Regions from separate parts of the Streptomyces sp. NPDC002306 genome, predicted to be linked through region 1. Evidence: predicted binding sites of a transcription regulator. Region 1 holds the regulator's gene; the other holds the start of a gene.
The links. The regulator HspR, encoded in region 1, represses chaperone genes until heat shock. The targets are predictions, from matches to a motif close to TTGAGNNNNNNNNNCTCAA.
Positions count from the first base shown of each region.

Region 1 (11,705 bases):
CAGTTCCAGCAGCTGACGGCCGACCTGCTGGAGCGCTGCAAGACCCCGTTCCACAACGTCATCAAGGACGCCGGCATCCAGCTCGGCGAGATCGACCACGTCGTTCTCGTCGGCGGCTCCACCCGTATGCCCGCCGTCGCCGAGCTCGTCAAGGAGCTGACCGGCGGCAACGAGGCCAACAAGGGTGTGAACCCGGACGAGGTCGTCGCCATCGGCGCCGCGCTCCAGGCCGGTGTCCTCAAGGGCGAGGTCAAGGACGTCCTGCTCCTCGACGTCACCCCGCTGTCCCTCGGTATCGAGACCAAGGGCGGCATCATGACGAAGCTCATCGAGCGGAACACGACGATCCCGACCAAGCGGTCCGAGATCTTCACCACCGCCGAGGACAACCAGCCGTCCGTGCAGATCCAGGTCTACCAGGGCGAGCGCGAGATCGCGGCGTACAACAAGAAGCTCGGGATGTTCGAGCTGACCGGCCTGCCGCCGGCCCCGCGTGGTGTCCCGCAGATCGAGGTCGCCTTCGACATCGACGCCAACGGCATCATGCACGTCACGGCGAAGGACCTCGGCACCGGCAAGGAGCAGAAGATGACCGTCACCGGCGGCTCCTCGCTGCCGAAGGACGAGGTCGACCGCATGCGCCAGGAGGCCGAGAAGTACGCGGAGGAGGACCACGCCCGCCGCGAGGCGGCCGAGGCCCGCAACCAGGGCGAGCAGCTCGTCTACCAGACCGAGAAGTTCCTCAAGGACAACGAGGACAAGGTCCCGGGCGAGATCAAGGCCGAGGTCGAGGCGTCGGTCGAGGAGCTCAAGGCCGCGCTCAAGGGCGAGGACACCGCCGAGATCCGTACCGCCACGGAGAAGGTGGCCGCCGTCTCCCAGAAGCTGGGCCAGGCCATGTACGCCGACGCCCAGGCCGCGCAGGCCGCCGGTGGCGCGTCCGCCGGTGCCGGTGAGGGCAGGGCCGACGACGACGTCGTGGACGCCGAGATCGTGGACGACGAGCGCAAGGACGGTGCCGCGTGACGGAGGAGACCCCGGGCTTCGAGGAGAAGCCCGACGTCCCTTCCGGCGCGACCTCTGACGACGCCGAGCCGAAGGCCGCCGCCCCCTCCGCGGAGGGGGCGGCGGCCCCGGCCGGGGACGCGAACCACACCACCGCTCTGGTGGCCCAGCTGGACCAGGTGCGTACGGCGCTCGGCGAGCGCACGGCGGACCTCCAGCGGCTCCAGGCGGAGTATCAGAACTACCGCCGTCGGGTGGAGCGCGACCGGATCGCGGTCAAGGAGATCGCGATCGCGAACCTCCTGACCGAGCTCATGCCCACGCTGGACGACATCGGCCGCGCCCGGGAGCACGGCGAACTCGTCGGCGGATTCAAGTCCGTCGCGGAGTCGCTGGAGACCGTCGCGGCGAAGATGGGCCTTCAGCAGTTCGGCAAGGAGGGCGAGCCCTTCGACCCGACGATCCACGAAGCCCTGATGCACAGTTACGCGCCGGACGTCACCGAGACGACCTGCGTGGCGATCCTGCAGCCCGGGTACCGGATCGGCGAGCGCACCATCCGCCCCGCGCGGGTGGCCGTGGCCGAACCCCAGCCGGGCGCACAGGCGGTCAAGGCCGAGGACTCGGCCGAGACGGCCGACGACAAGGAGAGCGGTGGCCCGGACGAGGGCTGACGCCGGCGGCGGGGCGAGGAAGGAGGGACGTCGAGGATGAGTACCAAGGACTTCATCGAGAAGGACTACTACAAGGTTCTCGGCGTCCCCAAGGACGCCACCGAGGCCGAGATCAAGAAGGCGTACCGCAAGCTCGCCCGCGAGTTCCACCCGGACGCCAACAAGGGCAACACCAAGGCGGAGGAGCGCTTCAAGGAGATCTCCGAGGCGAACGACATCCTCGGTGACCCCAAGAAGCGCAAGGAGTACGACGAGGCCCGCGCGCTCTTCGGCAACGGCGGCTTCCGCCCGGGGCCGGGCGCGGGCGGCGGCAACTTCAACTTCGACCTGGGCGACCTCTTCGGAGGCGGCGCCCAGCAAGGCGGCGGCGGGGCCGGCGGCTTCGGCGGCGGTATCGGTGACGTCTTCGGCGGACTGTTCAACCGGGGTGGCGCGGGCACCGGCACGCGCACCCAGCCCCGGCGCGGCCAGGACATCGACACCGAGGTCACGCTGAGCTTCACGGAGGCGATCGAGGGCGCGACGGTCCCGTTGCGGATGACCTCGCAGCAGCCGTGCAAGGCCTGTTCCGGCACCGGCGACAAGAACGGCACCCCGCGGGTGTGCCCGACCTGCGTCGGCACCGGCCAGGTGGCGCGGGGTTCCGGTGGCGGGTTCTCGCTGACGGACCCCTGCCCGGACTGCAAGGGCCGCGGTCTGATCGCCGAGCACCCCTGCCTGGAGTGCAAGGGCAGCGGCCGCGCCAAGTCCTCGCGGACCATGCAGGTCCGCATCCCGGCGGGCGTCACCGACGGGCAGCGGATCCGGCTGCGCGGCAAGGGCGCGCCCGGCGAGCGGGGCGGCCCCGCGGGCGACCTGTACGTGGTGGTGCACGTCGACTCCCACCCGGTGTTCGGCCGCAAGGACGACAACCTCACCGTCACCGTCCCGGTGACGTTCACGGAGGCGACGCTCGGCGGCGAGGTGCGGGTACCGACCCTCGGCGGCCCGCCGGTGACGCTGAAGCTGCCACCGGGCACCCCGAACGGCCGCACGATGCGCGCCCGCGGCAAGGGCGCGGTCCGCAAGGACGGCACCCGCGGCGACCTGTTGGTCACCGTCGAGGTGAGTGTTCCGAAGGACCTGTCGGGGAAGGCTCGTGACGCACTGGAGGCGTATCGCGAGGCGACCGCGGGTGAGGACCCGCGGGAGGAGCTGTTCGAGGCCGCGAAGGGAGCTTGAGAGTGATGGACGGCCGCCGGCGTAACCCGTACGAACTGACCGAGGAGACCCCGGTCTACGTCATCTCGGTGGCGGCCCAGCTCTCCGGCCTGCATCCGCAGACGCTGCGCCAGTACGACCGGCTGGGCCTGGTCTCCCCGGACCGCACCGCGGGACGGGGCCGGCGGTACTCGGCCCGTGACATCGAACTGCTGCGTACCGTCCAGCAGTTGTCGCAGACCGAGGGCATCAACCTGGCCGGCATCAAGCGCATCATCGAACTGGAGAACCAGGTCGCCGCGCTCCAGTCCCGGGTCGCGGAGATGGAGGCGGCGCTGGACGGCGCGGCCGCCACGATGCGCCAGCGGGAGGCCGCGGTGCACGCCTCCTACCGGCGGGACCTGGTCCCGTACCAGGAGGTCCAGCAGACGAGCGCGCTGGTGGTGTGGCGGCCGAAGCGGCAGCAGTCCGACTGACCGGCCGGTACCCCGCCGATCCAGGAGAGGCCCGGAGGTTCAGCAGAACCTCCGGGCCTCTCCTGTGCGCTGTGTCCCGCGCGGTTCAGCGACCGACGAAGAAGTCGACGGTCGTGCTCCGCTCGCTCTGGCGCCCGTAGGCGTCCACGGCGGTGACGGTGGCCGTGCACGGGCCGTTGTAGGGCGAGGTCCAGCTGATGGCGCCGGTGGTGGACAGCGAGGTGCCGCTCGACCCGCAGGCGCCGCTGATCTCCCAGGAGTAGCCCCGCAGCACCCGGTCCTCGTCACCCGTGCCGGGCGCGGCCGTGACCTGGATGGGCGAGCGCAGGGGTGCCCCCGAGGAGACCAGGGTCAGCAGCGGTGCGGCGGGTCCGGTCGCGGTGGCCGGGGAGAGCCGGTCGACGACCGCCTGCGCCGAGGGGACCGACTCCGCGCCGGTGCCGTCGACGGTGGTGACGAGGTAGTACGCCGTGCCGCGCGGCGCGGACGTGTCGTCGTAGGAGGACGCCGTGGCGTCGGGGGCGCCGATCAGGGACCAGCCGCCGGTGGCGGACGTGCGGCGGTAGACGCGGAAGCCGGAGACGTCCTGCGCGCCGGGGTCCGAGCTCCAGACGACGGACGTCGACGCGTCGGACGGCGTGCCCTGGACCCCGCTCGGGGCGGGCAGGGCCGAAGCGGCGGGGAGGGTGACCGTGACCGGCAGGGAGGCCGGTCCGACGTTCATCGCGGTGTCGACGGCCCGCACGGTGTACCGGTACGCCGTGCCCGGCTCCGCCAGGACATCCGTGTACGACGTCCCGAACACCGTCTCCGGGCCGTCCAGGTCCTGCCGGCCCTCCGGCGCCCCCCACACCTCGTAGTGGTGGACGTCCTTCGCCGAAGACGCCTGCCAGAAGAGGGAGTTGCCCGCTGTGGTGCCGAGCGCCGTCAGGCCGGTGACCTGCGCCGGCGCGGTCCGGTCCACGGTGACGACGGTCCGGTCCACCGAGCCGGCCGACTCGTTGCCCGCCTTGTCGTAGGCCCGGACCTGGTACACGTACGTCTCGCCGGTCGGCGGCAGGGCCGCGTCGGTGTACGAGGCGGCCGTGGTGGACGCCAGCCGGGTCCAGGCGGTGGCCGCACCGGACGCCGGACGCCGGTAGACCCGGTACCCCGCGAGGTCCATCTCCTGGTTCTTCGCCCAGGTGAGCCGGGCCGCGCCGGTCGCCTGGGTGTACGTCAGGGCGGGGGCCGCCGGGGCGAGCGGCTTCACCTTGTCGACGCTCGCGGACGTGCGGGGCGTGTAGGCGAACTTGACGTTGGCGTTGCCGGTCCAGTTCACGTAGTCGACGCGGACGGTGTGGCGGCCCTTGGGCAGGGTGAGGTTGACGGCCTTGGACGTCGTGGTCGAGCCGTTCTTCCAGAGGTCGACCTTGCGGGAGTTGTCGACGTAGACGCGGATGCCGTCCTGGGCGGCGACCGAGAGGGTGAAGGGGCCGCCCGAGCCGAAGTCGCGGGTGACGCTCCAGCGGACCGCGAAGTTGTTCGTCGGCAGGCCGGAGGTCGGGGCCTTGGCGCCCCACTTCTCGTCGATCGCGCTGTCGCAGTCGGTCTTCTTCGCCGTGCCCGAGAAGGTGGTGTTCGCGAAGAACTGCCGCTTGTACACCGGTGAGGTACAGCTGACGGCCGCCGACGCGGGGGCGGCGACGGCCGTGAACAGGCCCGCGGTGGTGGCGAGGACGACCGTGGTGGCCGTGAGGGTGCTGGTTCTCATCTTCGTTCTCTTGCTCGTTCTTGTGCTTGTTCTTGTGCTTGTTCTCATGCGGGGCGCGGGAGGGACGCGGCCCAGTCGACGTTGGAGAAGGCTTCCGTGCCGTCCGGCGCGACGACCGAGAGCACGTAGTGGTTGGTCGTGCCGGTCGGCGCGTCCAGGTCCAGGTACCGGGTGGTCGTGGGGGCCAGGGGCACGTCGGTCAGACGGGCCCACCGTCCGGCCGCGCGGTCCCAGCGGTAGACGTGGACGCCGAGGGAGTCGGCCGCTTCGCAGTCGATCGAGAGGATGCCGGCGCCCGTGGAGGTGGCGTCGCTGTAGAGCCAGCAGGGCGCGGTCTCGGCCGGGATCTCCGAGGGCGTGAGGTCGAGCTGGGTGACGTCGGTCCCGGTGATGGTGGGACTCCACTCGCCGCCGATCTCGTCCTCGTACGTCAGGGAGTTGCCGTAGCGGTCGACGGCGACGACGAAGTAGGTCCGGCTGTCGCCGTGCGCCCCGTACGGGCCGTCGAGGTACTCGCTGGTGCCGGCGTCGACCTCGGCCACGAACTCGTGGGTGCCCGCGTACGGGCCGCGCCGGTAGATCCAGTACTCGTCCAGGTCGGCCACCGTGGCGTCGTCCCAGTCGAGCTTGACGCCGTACTCGAGGGGTTCGGCGTGCAGGCCCGTGACGGGCGGCGGCGGGACCTCGTCGCCCGAGGTGGTGATGGTGACCTCGGCGGAACCGGTGGACCACAGGCCCGCGGTGTTCTGGCGGTGCAGCTTGTAGTGGTACGTCTCGCCGTGCCGTACGTCGTTGTCGTGGCAGCTGCGGATCGTGTTGCCGTCCGCGTCGGTGCTGGTCCGGGGCGTGTTGCAGCGGGCGAGCGTCCACTGGCGGGAGCCGTCCGCGGAGGCCGCCGAACGGTAGACCCGGTAGTCGGCCGTGTCGCCGCCCGCGGGCTCCTTCCAGGTGACCTGCACACCCCAGTCGGTCGAGGAGAGGGTCACGCCGGACGGCACGGTGATGGTCGGCGTCGCCTGCGCGATCGCGGAGTCCGCGGTGTTCCCGGCCGTGTCGACCGCGCTGACCTTGTACTCGTACACCTTGCCGTACTGCACCGGGCTGTGCCGGTAGCCGGTGGCGGTGGTCTCGGTGAGCAGGGTGTAGCGGGACGCCGAGGCCAGCTTGCCGTAGACCTGGTAGCGGACCGCGTCCGCCGACGCCGTCCAGGACAGGTCGTTGGCGTCCTGCGTGGCCGTGGCGGTCAGGACCGGCGTGCCGGGCGGGGTGACGTCGGGGGAGGGGACGGGTCCCTTGCTCGCCGCGCCCGTCGACTCGTTGCCGGCCTTGTCGTAGGCGCGGACCTGGTAGTAGTACTTCTGGCCCGTGCACGGCGGGCGGTCGCCGAAGGCGAGCTGGGTGGTCGTGCCGACCTTCGTCCAGGTGCTCGTGCCCTCGGCCTGACGGTAGATCCGGTAGCCGGCGAGGTCCATCTCCTGGTTGCGCGCCCACACCAGGTACGCGACCACCTCGGTCGGCGACTCCGGGACGTAGTCCCACGTGACACCGGCCGGCGTACGCGGCCGGACCTTGTCGACGGTCGCCGAGGTGTTGGGCGCGTAGGCCAGCTTGACGTTCGCCGAGCCCGTCCAGTTGACGTAGTCCACGCGCAGGGTGTGCTTGCCCGCCGGGATCGTGACGTTGACGGTCTTCTTCGTCGTGGTCGAGCCGTTCTTCCAGAGGTCGACCTTGCGGGAGTTGTCGACGTAGACGCGGATGCCGTCCTGGGCGGCGACCGCGAGGGTGAAGGGGCCGCCGGAGCCGAAGTCGCGGGTGACGCTCCAGCGGACCGCGAAGTTGTTCGTCGGCAGGCCGGAGGCCGGGGCCTTGGCACCCCAGTTCTCGTCGATCACGCTGTCGCAGTCGGTCCGCTTCGGGGTGCCCGAGAAAGCGGTGTTCGCGTAGAACTGCCGTTTGTACACCGGTGAGGCGCAGTTCGTCGCGGCAACGGCGGGGACGGCGGCGGTGGTGAGGAGGCCGCCGGCGGTGGCGAGCACGACGGCGGTGGCGGTCGCCGTGGACGTGCGTCGTCTGGCTGGGTTCATTCGGTCCTCTGGTCGGGATCGGCACGGGAGTTCTGTTCCGTCGGGATCACGACTCGCGAAGAGTGGGATTGGTTGTACGGATCTTTGCCTACGCGTGAACTCCCCTTGGGTGGAGGGTCCGTGGCGAGCGCCTGGAGGCGTGTTCGCAGCGTGTTCACGAGCGGCTTCGGGCTAAGCGGAGCGTGATGTTGCTATCTCGTTAAGTAGTTCTGCTTGACGGCGATGGTTGCCGACGCGTTGGCTTTTCAGACACCTGGGTCACCATGTCGCACCCATGTCCGGAACACACCTGAAGTGAGTCCCCGAATGCGTCGTATCGCCATATCCGTGGCCGCGTCCACGATGACCCTCTCGCTGGCCGGTTGCGGCATGCTCGACGCGACGGGGGGCACCGACGACGCAAGCCCGAGGAAGGGCAACGACATCACGGTCGGTGTGCTGCTGCCGGAGAAGAAGAACACGCGCTACGAGTTGTTCGACTACCCCATCATCAAGAAGAAGGTCGCCTCCCTCACCAACAACGAGGGCAGGACGGTGTACTCCAACGCCGGTCAGGACGCGGACGAGCAGGCGACCCAGATGCAGAGGATGATCGACGACAAGGTCGACGTCATCCTGCTGGACGCCGTCGACTCGCACGCCATCGCGGGCATGGTGCAGAAGGCCAAGGACGCGAGCATCCCGGTCATCGCCTACGACCGGCTCGCCGAGGGCCCGATCGACGCGTACGTCTCCTTCGACAACGAGCTCGTCGGTGAGGTGCAGGGGCGCACCCTGGCCGAGAGTCTGAGCTCCACCAAGAAGATCGTCATGGTCAACGGTTCGCCCACCGACCCGAACGCCAAGCAGTTCAAGGAGGGCGCGCTCTCCGAACTCAACGGCAAGGTGACCATCGCCGAGACGTTCGACATCAAGGACTGGAGCCCGGAGCTGGCCCAGGCCAACATGACGAAGGCGATCGACAAGATCGGCAAGGACAACATCGCCGGCGTCTACTCCGCCAACGACGCCATGGCGAGCGGCATCATCAAGGCCCTGGAGGCCGCGGGTGTCTCCGAACTGCCGCCGATCACCGGCCAGGACGCCGAACTCGCGGCGGTGCAGCGCATCATCGCCGACGAGCAGTTCATGAGCGTCTACAAGTCGTACCCGGAGGAGGCCGAGGCCGCCGCGGAGATGGCCGTCGCCAAGGTCCAGGGGCACGACATCCAGTTCGACGCGCTCACCTCGGACAAGGTCGACAGCCCCACGAACAGCAAGATCCCCGCGCAGCTCGTGACCGTCGTCGCCCTGACGAAGACGAACATCGAGGAGACGGTCGTCGCGGACGGCATCTACAAGGTGTCCGACATCTGCACCGAGAAGTACAAGGCGGCCTGCACGGCGCTCGGCCTGAAGTAGCCGGGGGACACGCGGCCGGGAGGGACCGTCCTCACCAGCCCATGAGCGGTTTCACCGGGATGAGCACACCGTCGGCGGCGTGCTCGACCGGGGCGCTGTTCATGAAGCCGGCCGCGTCGGCCGGCGACGCCCGCCAGGCGCCGGCGCGCGACGACGTACGTGTGGAACTCGGGGGACCCGTTCTCCACCCGCGGCCGGACGGCGCAGAACCGGCCGTCCGGCTGTCCCTCGCTGTGCGAACCGGCGACGGCCGTCAGGCCGCAGCGCAGGGACAGCGGGGTGAAGGTGAGATGCCCGTCCCGGCAGGCCCGGGAGGGCCGCTGTGAGGCCGTGGCGGGCGAGGGCGCGGCCCGGACTCCCGCCGCCGCCCGCGCAGCCCGCGAGGGCCGGTGTCAGCGCGGCCAGTGCCGTCATCGCCGGCGCCGTCGGCACACGCCCCGTCCGCATGGCCGCATTCTCGGGCGCCCCGCACGGTGAGGGGAGGGGGGTACGGCACTCCGGTACGGCCGTGCCGGCGCCCCGCCGACCGTGCTCGCCGTCTGCCTGCCGCACCCGTCGCCGTGCCCGCCGTGCCCGACGCGGCGGTCGTCCGTCGCCGTCCGCCGCTCCGCCCGCCGTCCTTCGCAGCGCTCGTCGCTCCCGCGGCTCACCCGGTGCCCGCCGCGCGCCGACCGGCAGGAGCGGGTGGCCGGCCAGGGCTCCTACGGGTGACCGTTACCCGCGGGGAAGCGGGTTCCGCGACGCACCGGCGGGGTACGGAACACCACCATCAGCTTGTTGCAACGCGGCGGGCGGAGGTAGGCGGATAGCAGGGCGAACCGGCTGTTTCCCACGGTCGCGGCGAGAGGAGCCGTGTTGCGGAGCAGGTCCGCTCCGCGCATAGTGGCGGCTGCGGAAGAGGCTGGACCGGGGGTGGGATGGGCGATGGCCGGGCACGGGACGGAGGAGCATCCACACGGTGCCGACCGACTGTGCGGGGCCGGGGATCGCGTGTATTCCCGGGCCGTACGGCGCGGCCGGGTGCGGCGGCGTGACGCCGATCCGGTGCCCTGCCTCCTGGAACTCGCCCTGCTGCACCCGGACCCCGACGACATGGACTGGCTGGTGCCGACGGCGCCGCAGGAGGTCATGACGCGGCTGCTGCGCGGGGTGTACGACGAGGTCAGCGTGAGCCAGCGGCGGGTGGGCGCGGCGGTGGCGGCCGTCGAGTGGTACGCGGGCCTGGGCGGCCGGCTGCCGTCCTCGGGCACCGAGGGCAGCGCGATCCGGGTCCTGGACGGACTCTCCCGTATCCAGACGGCGATGGACGAGGCGACGGAGGCGTGCACGACGGAGGTGCTGACGGTGCAGCCGGGCGGTATCCGCCGTGAGGCCGAACTGTCGGAGGGCCTGCACCGGGCGCTGACGCTGCGCGGGCGCGGGGTGCGCATGCGCGACCTGTACAACCACGTGGCCCGGCACGGCCAGGGTCTGCTCAACTACCTGGAGCTGATGGGCGACACGGTCGAGGCGCGCACCCTCGACGAGGTCATCGACCGGCTCATCCTCTTCGACCGCACGGTCGCCTTCATCCCCGCCAACGCCGACCACACGATGGCCCTGGAACTGCGTCACCCGGCCCTGGTCGGCTACTTCGCCACGGTCTTCGAACGCCTGTGGCGGCTGGCGATCCCGCTCACCGCCGCCCTGCCCGACACCGGCATCGAGGGCATCTCCCACCGCGAGCAGTCCATCGCGGCGCTGCTCGCCGAGGGCCACCAGGACGCGGTGATCGCCGAACGCCTGGGCATCAGCGTGCGCACCTGCCGCGCCCACATCGCGCGCCTGTCGGAGACCCTGGGCGCGGCGAGCCGCACCCAACTGGGCGTCCGGATAGCGCAGGTGGGCCTGGACGGCACCACGACCCCCGAGGCTCCCCGCCTCAGTCTTCCCGACCAGGGGTCGCCGACCGCCCTGTGAGGCGGCCGGGCCGGGCGGCCGCCCGCGTGGTCACGAGAGACTCCCCCGCGGCTTGCGTGGTCGCGAAAGGCTCCGAACGCTCCCCTGGTCGCGAAAGGCTCCGAGCGGCTCCCCTGGTCGCGAAAGGCTCCCCGCCGGCTCAGTGCTCCCGCTCCAGAATCCCCGACTGGGCTATGAGGAAGCCGAGTTGGGCGCGGCTGCCGCTGCCGAGGGCCTGGGCCAGCTTGGCGATGTGGGCGCGGCAGGTGCGCACGTTCATGCCGAGACGGCGGGCGATGGCCTCGTCGACGTGCCCCTCGATGAGGAGTTTGGCGATGGAGTGCTGGATGTCGGTGATGCCGTCGGGGGCGGTCTCGTACGGTGTGCCGACCCGGAGGGGCACCGCGCGCGTCCACATGAAGTCGAAGACCTTGATCAGGTAGCGGACCAGGCCGGGGTGGCGGAGCTCCAGGGCGACCTGCCGGTCCTCCCGGACGGGGATGAAGGCCACCGTCTCGTCGCAGATGATGAGGCGTTCGACGAGTTCGTCGATGGTGCGGACCTCGACCTTGCCGGTGGAGATCTGGTCGACGTAGGCCAGCGTCTGGGGGCTGTGCCGGGCGGTGTGCTGGTACAGCGTGCGCAGCCGTACCCCCCGCTCAAGTAGCGGACGGTCGCGTTCCAGGCCTTTCAGGAGGTTGCTCTCCAGGCGGCGGCCGCCGGGCTGCACGGCGAGCACCTCGGTGTGGGACTCGGAGGTGGCGATGTTGAGCGCCGCGTTGATCCGGTCCCGGCCCTCCAGCACCGTGATGGAGTGTGTGCTTCCGGTGCTCTGGGCGCTGGCGGCCATGAACGGCTCGAAGGCGTCGGCCAGTTCGACCGAGAGTCGCCTGCGCTCCGTGATCTCCCGCTCCAAGGGGTGGAGATGCTGGGCCAGGGCGACCGTCGGCGGAACCGGCCGCAGCCAGTTGACGTCGTCGGGATCCGGGTGCAGGAGGCCGAACTCCATCAGGCAGGGAACGTCCGCCACGTCCGTCCTGGGCACGCGACCTGCGCGAAGAGCACTGGCGTAGACGCGACCGCCTTCGTCGCAGAGTTCGGTTATCGCATGGGGATGTGCCGCTTGCATACCGTTTGTCCCCAATTCTCCACCCCCCAGGGTCCTGAACATGCA
Region 1 is NZ_JBSFCK010000002.1:281,786-293,490, reverse strand. It holds gene dnaK (molecular chaperone DnaK) at 1-1,026, shown strand, start outside; gene grpE (nucleotide exchange factor GrpE) at 1,023-1,679, shown strand; gene dnaJ (molecular chaperone DnaJ) at 1,716-2,900, shown strand; gene ACWCQK_RS05690 (heat shock protein transcriptional repressor HspR) at 2,906-3,355, shown strand; gene ACWCQK_RS05685 (fibronectin type III domain-containing protein) at 3,441-5,108, opposite strand; gene ACWCQK_RS05680 (PA14 domain-containing protein) at 5,153-7,192, opposite strand; gene ACWCQK_RS05675 (sugar ABC transporter substrate-binding protein) at 7,499-8,593, shown strand; gene ACWCQK_RS05670 (LuxR C-terminal-related transcriptional regulator) at 9,518-10,552, shown strand; gene ACWCQK_RS05665 (helix-turn-helix transcriptional regulator) at 10,692-11,660, opposite strand.

Region 2 (11,705 bases), on a different contig from region 1:
CCTCGAATTCCGGTGACGGCTGGGCCGACCACACCGCGAGCACTCCGCCGGTCTTCAACGCCCTTGCGCAGCCTGCCAGTCCGGCCGGTGAATACAGCCCCTCGTTGCCCTCCGTGACCGTCCAGCCCGGTCCGTTGTCGATGTCGAGGCACAGCGCGTCGAACGTGTCGGATGTCTCATTGACGTAGTCGATCAAGTCGGCTCGGGCGATCTCCGTGCGCGGGTCCGCGAGAGCCGCGCGGGACACCCCGGACAGGGGGCCCTGCCGGTGCCAGTCGATGACGGCGGCCTCGCGCTCCACCACCGTGATCCGGCCCCAGCGGCCGTCCGCCGCGGCGTGTGCGAGCGAGAAGCCGACGCCCAGGCCGCCGATCAGCACGGCCGGCCCGGAGCGGGTGCCGAGGGCGGCGAGTGCCGCGTCGACGAGCAGCCGCTCCGAGCGGCCGTCGGAGGTGTCCATCAGGAAGCAGCCGTTGGCGATGATCTGGAGTAACTCGCCGTGGCGGCGCAGCACGACCTCGCCGTACGGCCCCTCACGACGGTCCAGGACTTCGGGGATGTCGTACGACGTGGCCATCCGCCCATCCTGTCAGCTCGCTCCGCCCGGACCGGGCGGAACGTGAGGTCGGTCAGGGCGGCTTCCGGGGTCGGCGAAGCAGGGAGGGAAGAGAAAAGGGAGAGAAAAGGAGGAGGAAGGGAGGGGGAAGGGAGGAGGAAAGGAGGGGGATGCGGCTGCCCGCGGGCGGGGACAGCCCCGGGCGGGGGAGCGTCCCGGACGCGGGAGTCGTCTGAGACTGAGAGGTTGCTGTGAATCGGCGCCCGCGTGGCGCCGGTCATAGACACCGGCCCTGTGGGGCGCGAAGGGTGGGGCGAAACGGAAGGAGCGCCTCACGTTGGAACGGACCGCGCCCGCCGACCCCGCGACGGCTCCGGACGTCCCATCGCGGGACGTCTTCGGACTGCTGGACGGGATGCCCCGGCAGCGCACCCCGGCCCCCGCGCCCGAGCCCGCGCCGCCCTTCGAGGCGGCACGTCCCCGCCCCCGGGTCCGCCCCCGGATCCGTCCCTGGCGGCTGTTCCCCACCCCCACCGGCACGCCGTTCACCTTCGCCTTCGCGGTCGTCCTGACCCTCACCTCACTGATCACGGCCTACGCCGACCCCGCCCTGGTGCATGCCCTGCACCAGGGCTCCAGCACCGATGTGGCGCACCTCCTGCGCACCCCCGTCCTCGTCCTGTCGGCCAGCGCGCTGTGGATCGCGGGCGGCGTGGCGTCGCCGTACGCGATCGGCTTCCTGCTCGTCCTCACGGCCCTGGAGCGCAGGACGGGCGGCCTGCGCACGGCCGGTGTCTTCCTGCTCGGGCACGTGCTGGCCACCCTCGCCACCGAGGTCCCGGTCGGGCTGGCCGTGCTGGTCGGACACCTTCCCGCGAGCTCCCTGCACCGCTCCGACTACGGCATCAGCTTCGGTGTCGCCACCAGCGTCGGCGCCCTGGCGGGCCTGCTCACCCCATGGCTGCGGTGGCCGTTGCTCGCGGTGTTCGGCGGGGTGGTCGCACAGGGACTCGTCGAGCTCCCCGATCCCCTGACGAACTGGGGGCACGCGATGTCCCTGGCCATCGGCGTCGCCACCTGGCCGGCGCTGCGGCGATGGCACCGGAGCCGCACCGCCGCCCTCGAACCTGCCTGAGCCCGGTCAGGGCGCGGTCAGGGCACGGCCTGAGTCCGGTCAGGACTTCAAGCCGGGGACCACACGTACGGGGTCGTCGTGGTCACCGCCCGGAAGCCCAGTCGTCGCAGGATGGGCGCGCTGTCGTCGGAGGCGTCCACGTGCAGGTAGCGGACACCGCGGGCGGCGGCGAGCCCGGCGCGGGCGGCCACCAGGGCGCGGTAGATGCCCTTGCCGCGCCACTCGGCGAGCGTGGAGCCGCCGGTCAGCGCGCCGAACTCGGTGCCGGGGCGGAAGGCCAGCCAGGCCGCGGAGACCACCTCGCCGCCCGCCTCGGCTACCAGGACCGCGATCTCGTCCGGCGCGCGCGAGACGCGACCGATGAGGTCGTCGGCGATCGCGCTCAGATCCGTTTCCCAGATGGCCGTCTCCAGGGCGGCCACCCGGTGCATGTCGGCGTCGGCGGTGACCTGTCGCAGGGCGACTCCGTCGGGCAGTACGGGCGTTTCCACCGCCAGTTCCGCCACGGTGGCGACGAGTACGGTCTCCTGCGCCTCCGGTACGAAGCCCGCCGCGCGCAGCCGGTCCGTGAGGTCGGCCGGGGTGTCGTGCCCACGGACCTTCCACTCCACGGCCTGCCCGCGCGCGGCGAAGTGGTCCCGCTGCCGGACGATCAGCTCGTCGACCGCCGGGCCGCGCAGGCCGCCCAGGTCGCGCGGCCCGCTGACGAAGCCGCGGAAGCCGAGGTCCATGCGGAGCAGCGGACCGTCGAACTCGTGCGCGACTCCGGGGGGCGGGGTGCGGCGCAACTGGGCGTCGTAGGCGTCGAGCAAGATCTGTGTATCCGTCATGCGGAGAAGGTTCGAGCCGGGACCCAGGCGAGCGCAACGCACTTTCCCGGCCGCGCGTTCGACGCGCGGCCAAGCGAATCGGTGCCGGAGTCGGAGCCGGTGCCAGGCGCCGACGCTGTTCAGGCGGAGGCGGAGGCGATGGCGGCGGGTGTCGTGGGGCGGGTGAACCTCGCGCTCGTGAGCGGTGCCACCACCCGCCAGCCCAGCGTCTCGTACAGCGCCCGCCCCGCCGGGGTACCGGCCAGCACGCCGGTCTCCGCCCCCTGCTCGGCCGCCGCCCGCTGGAGCGTCCGCATCACCGTGCCGCCGAGCCCGCGCCGCCGGTGTGCGGGCGACGTCTCGATCTGGTCGGCGACGGCGGTCCCGCCGACCGGGGTGATCTGGCCGCGCGCGGCCAGGGAGCCGTCGGGGGCCGTGACCATCGCGCGGATCACGCCGCCGCGCGACCAGACGCGCGGCCGGTAGCCGTCCGGGAGGTCCGCCAGGCCGCCCGCCCCCGGGACCGAAGCCGACGCGGGACCCGGCCGGGGGACCGTCAGCGGGACCGTCATCAGGTAGCCCGGCTCGGGGTCCACCCACCAGCCCGCGCCCAGCAGGCCCGCGACCACGGAGGGGTCGTGGAAGACCTTGAGCCACACCCCGTCCCCCGTCACCGCGTCGGCCACCTTGCGCACCGCCGCCCCGTCGACGGCGTCCCCGACCGCGCCGAAGACGTGCCGCGTGACCTGGCGTTCCAGGCCCACGTCGATCGTGCAGCCCCAGGGCTCGATCACCGGCGGGGCCGCCCCGCGCGAGACGACCCATCCGTCGACCCAGCTCCGGACGATTCCGTCCATGACATCCCCCTGTAACAGTCGTAGGCGGTGTGTAGGCATTACCGAGAGGACCATATGCCGGGCGGCACCCTTCTCGACAGTGGTCTCTACAGGCGGCCTCTAAAAGGTGGCCCAGACAGGCGGACGATTGCCGCAGGAAAGCGCGGAGGACGGGGGCGGTGGCCGTCGGTGAGGGTAGGGGCAGTGGGTCGGTGGCCTGATCCATCCGCCGGTCTTGATCGCTGCCGAGCCCGCTGATTACGTGGCGGGCATGACCGAACTCGGATCCGTCGCCTGGCCGCCTGCCCCGATCAGGACCGAGAGGCTCGTGCTCCGCGAGCCCGAGGCCCGGGACCGTGCGGCGTTCGTCGAGCTGCTGGCGTCGCCGGAGGTGCACGCCTACCTCGGCGGTCCCCGCCCGCGTGACGAACTCGAGCGCGAACTGCCCGCGGCGCCCGAGCGGTGGCCCGGGAGTTTCGTCGTCGATCTCGACGGATCGATGATCGGCCACATCCTGCTCAGGAGGGCGACGGAGCACCGCCGTCCGGCCGCCGCGGGGAAAGCCGACCTCGGCTACCTGTTCCTGCCGCGGGCGTGGGGATCCGGGTACGCCGCCGAGGCGTGCGCGGCGGCACTCGACTGGTTCGACGGCGTCCTTCCCGGCGAGCCGGTGGTGCTCACCACCCAGTCCGCCAACGTCGGCTCGATGCGCCTCGCGGCGAAGCTCGGGTTCACCGAGGTGGAGCGGTTCCAGGCCTGGGACGCCGAGCAGTGGCTCGGCGTGCGGTCCCCGGTCACGCCCTCCGCGTGAGCTGGTGCTCGACCGTGCGGATCGGTGACTCGACAGCACCGCCGGGAGACGGCCCGTCAGGCGGGCCCCGGCGCCAAGAGGCCCACGTCGAAGGGCACGACCGACGTGATCGCTCAGAGCGAACAGACGTCGGGGAACATTCGGAGGCTCACGTGCATTGAGTCGGCATAGCTCAACTTGAGTGCCGAAGGGGAGATCATGGCTTCGACGTCCACATCGCTCACTCTGCCTGTGCTGCCGCTCGACGACGAGGTCGTGCTGCCCGGGATGGTGGTACCGCTCGACCTGAACGACGCCGACGTACGGGCCGCCGTGGAGGCCGCCCAGGCCGCCTCGCGGTCCGAGCCCGGTAAGCCCAGGGTGCTGCTGGTGCCGAGGATCGACGGTACCTACCCGGGCACCGGTGTGCTCGGCACGGTCGAGCAGGTCGGCCGGCTGGCCGACGGCGACCCGGGCGCGCTGATCCGCGGCCGGGGCCGGGTGCGCATCGGCGCCGGCACGACCGGACCGGGTGCCGCGCTGTGGGTCGAGGGGACCCGGATCGACGAGAGCGTGCCCGAGCCGCTGCCCGGTCACGTCACCGAACTGGTCAAGGAGTACAAGGCCCTCGCCACCGCCTGGCTGCGCAAGCGCGGCGCCTGGCAGGTGGTGGACCGTGTGCAGGCCATCGACGAGGTCTCCACGCTCGCCGACAACTCCGGCTACTCGCCGTTCCTGACCACCGAACAGAAGGTGGAACTGCTGGAGACCACCGATCCGGTGGCCCGTCTGAAGCTCGCCACCCAGCAGCTGCGCGACCACCTCGCCGAGCAGGACGTCGCCGAGACGATCGCGAAGGACGTCCAGGAAGGCGTCGACAAGCAGCAGCGGGAGTTCCTGCTCCGGCGCCAGCTGGAAGCGGTGCGCAAGGAACTGCGCGACCTGAACGGCGAGAAGGACGGCGAGGAGTCCGACGACTACCGCTCCCGTGTCGAGGCCGCCGACCTCCCCGAGACGGTCCGTGAGGCCGCCCTCAAGGAGGTCGACAAGCTGGAGCGGTCCAGCGACCAGTCGCCCGAGGGCTCGTGGATCCGCACCTGGCTCGACACCGTGCTGGAACTGCCGTGGAACGAGCGGACCGAGGACGTGTACGACATCCAGGGCGCCAAGGCGGTCCTGGACGCCGAGCACGCGGGTCTGGAGGACGTGAAGGAGCGGATCACCGAGTACCTGGCGGTCCGCAAGCGCCGTACCGACCGCGGCCTGGGTGTCATCGGCGGCCGGCGCGGCGGTGCCGTACTCGCCCTGGTGGGCCCGCCTGGTGTCGGAAAGACCAGCCTGGGTGAATCGGTCGCCCATGCCATGGGACGCAAGTTCGTGCGGGTCGCCCTCGGCGGCGTCCGTGACGAGGCCGAGATCCGCGGCCACCGGCGTACGTACGTCGGCGCGCTGCCCGGCCGCGTGGTCCGCGCGATCAAGGAGGCCGGGTCCATGAACCCGGTGGTCCTGCTCGACGAGATCGACAAGGTGGGCTCCGACTACCGCGGCGACCCGGCCGCGGCGCTGCTCGAAGTCCTCGACCCGGCGCAGAACCACACCTTCCGCGACCACTACCTGGAGGTCGAGCTCGACCTGTCCGACGTGGTGTTCCTCGCCACCGCCAACGTGCTCGAGGCGATCCCGGAGGCCCTGCTCGACCGTATGGAGCTGGTCCGCCTGGACGGTTACACCGAGGACGAGAAGGTCGTCATCGCCCGTGACCACCTGCTGCCGCGCCAGCTGGAGCGGGCGGGGCTCGGCGACGACGAGGTGGTCCTGGACGAGAGCGCGCTGCGCAGGCTCGCCGGCGAGTACACGCGCGAGGCGGGTGTCCGCACCCTGGAGCGGTCCCTCGCGCGGCTGCTGCGCAAGGTGGCGGCCCAGCACGAACTGGGCGAGCGCGAGCTGCCGTTCACCATCACGGACGGTGACCTGCGCGCGCTGATCGGCCGGCCGCACCACGTGCCCGAGTCGGCCCAGGACCCGGCCGAGCGCCGTACGGCCGTCCCCGGTGTGGCCACCGGGCTCGCGGTCACCGGCGCGGGCGGCGACGTCCTGTTCGTCGAGGCGTCGCTGGCCGACCCGGAGACGGGCGCGGCGGGCCTGACCCTCACCGGTCAGCTGGGCGACGTGATGAAGGAGTCGGCGCAGATCGCGCTCAGCTTCCTGCGGTCGCACGGCGCCGAACTGGAACTGCCGGTCGCCGATCTGAAGGACCGGGGTGTGCACATCCACTTCCCGGCGGGCGCGGTCCCCAAGGACGGTCCGAGCGCCGGCATCACGATGACGACGGCCCTCGCGTCGCTGCTGTCGGGCCGGCTGGTCCGTACGGACGTGGCGATGACCGGCGAGGTCTCGCTGACCGGGCGGGTGCTGCCGATCGGCGGGGTGAAGCAGAAGCTGCTCGCCGCGCACCGGGCGGGGGTCACCACCGTGATCATCCCCAAGCGCAACGAGCCCGACCTGGACGACGTCCCGGCGGAGGTGCTGGACAAGCTCGACGTCCACGCCGTCACGGACGTCCGCCAGGTCCTGGAACTGGCGCTGGCACCGGCCACGAACAGCGCGGCGCCGGAGGTTCCGGTGGCGGCGTGACGGACGCCATCGGATGAGGAAGGCCCGGGCCCTCGTGAGGGAGGTCCGGGCCTTCGTCGTGCCGGGTGGTCGGGTGCGCGGGCAGGCGCGCGGGTGTTCGGCGCCGGTCGGTGCGCGCGGGGCGGGCGTGCGGCGCCGCCCGGTGCGCGCGGGGGTCAGCCGTTGGCGAGTGCCACCACCCGGTCGAGCGCCCCGTTGAACTTGTCGTGGTCGCCGACCGTGGGGCCGGACGACGTGTACTGCCACATCGTGTAGTACGACCAGCCGGCCGGCAGGGTCCCCGGGCCGGTCGCGTACCGCGCGATCCACAGCGGGTTGGCGGCCGCGAAGCCGCCGTAATTGCCGGTGCACTGGGTCCACCAGGAGGTGGCCGTGTAGATCACCGCGTCGCGGCCGGTGCGGGCCCTGTAGGTGTTCAGGAAGTCCGCGATCCAGCCGACCATCGCGCCGGCCGTCTTGCCGTAGCAGGCGGCGCCGTACGGGTTCCACTCGATGTCGAGGGCGCCCGGCAGCGTCCTGCCGTCCCTGGACCAGCCGCCGCCGTGGTCGACGAAGTAGTTGGCCTGGGCGGCGCCGCCGGTGGTGTCGGGGGTGGCGAAGTGGTAAGCGCCGCGGATCATGCCGACGTTGTAGGAGCCGTTGTACTGCTGGGCGAAGTACGGATTCGTGTAGTACGTGCCTTCCGTGCCTTTGGCGTACGCCCACTTGACCCCGCTGCTCCACAGGGTCGACCAGGCGACGTCGCCCTGGTGGCCGGAGACGTCGACACCCTCCGTCTGTGTGGCGTCACCCGTGGTGGGGGTTCCGCCCTGGCCGTCGTGGGCCACCACGCCCATGCCCATCTCGGCGGTGCCGCGGGCCGGGACGCCGGCCGCCCGGGCGGTGGCGGGGAAGGTGAGGGAGAAGGCGGCGAGCAGGAGCGCGACGGCGGCGGTGGCGGCGCGCGTGAGCATGGAGCCGGACCTGTGCACGGGCATGACGTGCCTCCGAGGCTTGGAGGTGGGGGGAAGGGGTCGGATCACCCACGCTTGTGGCGTGGGCATGCCATGCGTTGCCTGGTAAAGAAGCTACGCACGTGGACGAGGCCGTGGGAAGGGGGTCCGGGGGCTGCCGTTGGTCTGAGCCTGCGAAATACTGGCGGAGCTGCGGCGATGACGGATTGTGGCGAGAACTTTCAGGATCGGGCAACCGGATCAGGAGTGCTGACGTGCACGAGGGTGGAAACGGCGACGCACAGCGAGACGAGGTGCGGGCGCTGCGCGGTGGCGCGGACCAGGAATTCCTCTCCCTGGAGCGCGAGTTGACGGTGCTCCTGCGACGCGCGCGGGCCAGCCAGGGCGAGATGGCCCGTGAGGTCCACCCGGACCTGGAGTCCGCCGCGTACGGGTTGCTCGTGCGGCTGGAGGAGTGCGGCCGGCAGCGTGCCACCGAGCTCGCCGGCTACATCGGCGTCGGCAAGGCCACCATGTCCCGGCAGCTGCGCGCCCTGGAGGAACTCGGCCTGGTCACCCGCGAACCGGATCCCGCGGACGGCCGGGCCTGGCTGGTGGACCTCACGCCGGAAGGCCGCGGCCGGGTCGGCAAGGTGCGCGAGGCCCGCCGGGGGCGGTACGTGAACCAGCTCGCGCACTGGGACCGCGGCGAGGTCGCGGAACTGGCCCGGTTGCTGCAGCAGTTGAACCGGCAGACGGAGAAGTAGCAGCGAGCGGCGGTGCCGTCCTCGGGGCGGGCGCCGGATCCCGCCCCGCGGTTCTCCCCGCGCCTCACCATTCCACGTAGACGGCCGTCGCGTCGTCGTGCGTCTTGCTCCGCCCCAGGTACCGGCGTTCGGTATCGGCGAGTTCCAGCTCCCTGACCCGGTCCACCAGGGCCCGTGGCCCTTCCTTCCGTACGAGGGTGAAGCAGGCCGCCCAGTCGCCCTCCCGGAACTTCTCCACCCAGCGCGTCGCCCCGTCCGTGAGCGCGGCCAGGGCGTCGACCCCGGCGCGCGGCACGGTGCCGGTCACGGCACGGGCGGCCACCGCCGGATCGGCCGCCGCGGTGAAGAAGCCGCCCTCCTTGTTGCGGACGGTGGCGTCCACGACGGCGTCGGTGGCGAGGGAGGAGCGGGGCAGCCGGGCGATGCGGTCGTCCAGGACCGGGGTGACCGTGCCGTCCGGGGACCGGAGCAGCAGAGCCGAGTCGGAGAGCACCAGGTACTCCACGGTTTCCCGGGACCAGCGGGCGAGGACGACGGTTGCCTGTGGAGTGCGCGGGTGAGAAAGGTCACAGGTGTCCGCGTGGGCCTCCGCGGTGCGGGAGATGGCACGGCTGAGCGCCTCGGCCAGGGGGACATCCGGGCGGGAAACGGTCAGTTCGGTCAGGGCGCCGCCCAGGCGCGCGGTGTACCAGGGGACCGTATGAAGACAGCCGGTGGCGCCTTGCGGTGGCGTCACGCCGTCCAGGACGACGAGTGAACCACCCTGTCCGGAAGCGGGTAGTCCGACACTGGCGAAGTCCTCGTTGGGGTGGTCCCGGCGGCCGGGCTCCGACACAAGTTCGGTACGCATTCGGCCAGTCTGCACGACCCCTTCACAAGGTGCGCGAAAGGCTGCCATCCGTCGCCGCATCCCTGTACCGGCGCAGGTCAGACGCCTGGTTTGCGGGGAATGGGACGCTCCGGGAAGGTGTGGCGGCGAATACTGCCAAAGCCCGTCGCCCACGTCCAACCGGCCCGCCGGACAGGGCCGTGACCCGCGCCTCGGGAACTTGCCCACCAACTCCCCTCCGATGTTCACTCCTTCGGGTGGCGGGTCAGATGATGCGGGACCGCTGCCCACTGGCACTGGAAGGGTCGAGGGCCGGTGGGGGTGCCCCCTGCTCGGGCGAAGCCGAGAGCTCCGGGGAGGCCGTACGAGCCCATTGACGGAACGTCATCCGGGCCCATGGGTACACGAATCAGGAATGCGAGCACCGGTGCAGAAGACGCGGCCTCGGCGCACAGGAAAGAAGTCGGCCTCCGAAGGGGACGCGCAGAGCACCTCCGTCGGCAGGGGCCGTCCCACCCACGTACGCAACCGGCTCATCGTCGCCGTGGCCGTGGTGGCCGCGGCCGTCGCCGGCGCGGGAGCCCCTTCGTTGCTGACCGCCTCCGGGCAGGTCGGTGACTCCCAGAATCTGGTGACACTCGCCGGGCAGACCCAGGACGCGCTGGTGCTGGCCCACTCGCTCGCCGACGAGCGGGACGAGGTCACCTCCTACGTCGCGGCGGGCCGGCCCAAGTCCAAGGCGCCCGCGGAGCAGCGCAGCGCCCGGGTCGACCGGCTGGCGGAGGACCTGCGCGCCGACCCCGACGCGCCGGCCTCGCTGCGGGCCGACCTCGACGAGGTCGCGGCCGTGCGCAGAGCGGCGCTCACCGGCAAGAGCAGTGCTCTGGAAACACACCGGGCCTACTCCGCCGCCATCACCGAACTCCACCGGCTCGCGGAGCGGCTGGCCGAACAGATGCCGGTCCGCGCGGGCTCCGGCGCGTACGCCCTCGCCGAGCTCGACTCCGCCGTCCAGCAGGCCGCCGCCGCCCGTGGGCTGCTGCTGGCCGCGCTCAGCGTGCCGACGGAGACCGAGACGGTCCTCAGCCCCACCACCGGCCTGCCGGTCACGGTCCAGGTCTCCTCCGACGCCGACACCGAGCAGCGCGACGCCCTCACGGCCGCCGCCCAGCAGGCCCGGCTGCGCTCCGACGCGGCTCTCCTCGACTTCCGCGACTCCGCGCCCAAGTCGGCCATCTCCTCCTACGACTCCACGGTCACCGGCCCCGAGGTCGACACCGCGGACCGGTACCTCGCCCGGCTCACCGACCAGCCGGAGCTGTCCGACGGCGAACTCGCCACCAGCGCCAAGAAGCTCGACGCGGCCCTCACCGCCCGCGTCGAGCTGATGCGCGGCGCGGAGTCCTCGCTCTACGAGCACCGCGCCAAGGACCTCGCCACGCTGCGCGACGACGACGTCACCGCGCTGGAGATCCGTGTCGCCGCCCTGGGCGCGCTGCTGCTGCTCACTCTCGGCATCGCCACCGCCATGGCCCGCTCCCTCACCCGGCCGCTCTCCGTGCTGCGGCGCGGTTCGGCCCGGCTGGCGGACGCCGAGCACCCCGCCGCCGAGGAACCCGTCAAGTTCACCGGCCGCAACGACGAGTTCGCCCAGGTCGTCCGCTCGGTCAACGCCCTGCACGCGCACGCCGCCGCCCTCCACGAGCGCATCGCCACCCTGGAGGCCGACCGCAAGCACCTCGTCGGCCAGCGCCAGAAGATGGCCGACGCCCGCGAGGAGCTGCGCGCCGATCTCACCGATTCCGCCGCCCAGCTGGAGCGGCTGCGCACCAGCATCGGCGGCACCTTCGTCAACCTCGCGCTGCGCACCCTCGGCCTGGTCGAGCGGCAACTCGCGGTGATCGAGGGCCTGGAGGACCGCGAGCAGGACCCGGACCGCCTGGCCACCCTCTTCAAGCTGGACCACTTCGCCACGGTCATGCGCCGGCACAGCGAGAACCTCCTCGTGCTGGCCGGCACCGAGCACGTCCAGCAGCACGCCGGCCCCGTCCCGCTCGTCGACGTGGTCCGGGCGGCGGTCAGTGAGATCGAGCGCTACGACCGGGTGCGCATCGCCGCGCTGCCGCCGCACGCGCACATCGCCGGGTTCGCCGCCGACGACCTCTCGCACCTGCTGGCCGAACTCATGGAGAACGCCACCTCGTTCTCCCCGCCCGACGTGCCCGTCGAGGTCTCCGCCTGGCTCCTGGAGAACGGCGAGGTCATGCTCTCCGTCCAGGACGAGGGCATCGGCACGACGGACGAGCGGCTGACCCGGCTCAACGCCCGCCTCGCCGACTTCGACCCCGAGTCCCCTTACGACCAGGAGGGCGCGGAGGGTCTCGGGCTCGGCCTGTACGTGGTGGCCCGGCTGGCCC
Region 2 is NZ_JBSFCK010000010.1:100,009-111,713, reverse strand. It holds gene ACWCQK_RS21355 (spermidine synthase) at 1-577, opposite strand, end outside; gene ACWCQK_RS21350 (rhomboid-like protein) at 894-1,691, shown strand; gene ACWCQK_RS21345 (GNAT family N-acetyltransferase) at 1,739-2,521, opposite strand; gene ACWCQK_RS21340 (GNAT family N-acetyltransferase) at 2,641-3,357, opposite strand; gene ACWCQK_RS21335 (GNAT family N-acetyltransferase) at 3,608-4,147, shown strand; gene lon (endopeptidase La) at 4,346-6,760, shown strand; gene ACWCQK_RS21325 (lysozyme) at 6,916-7,737, opposite strand; gene ACWCQK_RS21320 (MarR family winged helix-turn-helix transcriptional regulator) at 7,968-8,459, shown strand; gene ACWCQK_RS21315 (protein phosphatase 2C domain-containing protein) at 8,524-9,309, opposite strand; gene ACWCQK_RS21310 (nitrate- and nitrite sensing domain-containing protein) at 9,716-11,705, shown strand, end outside.
Region 2: lon (endopeptidase La) is a predicted target of HspR. The motif match lies at 4,305-4,323, and genes of this name have one in related genera.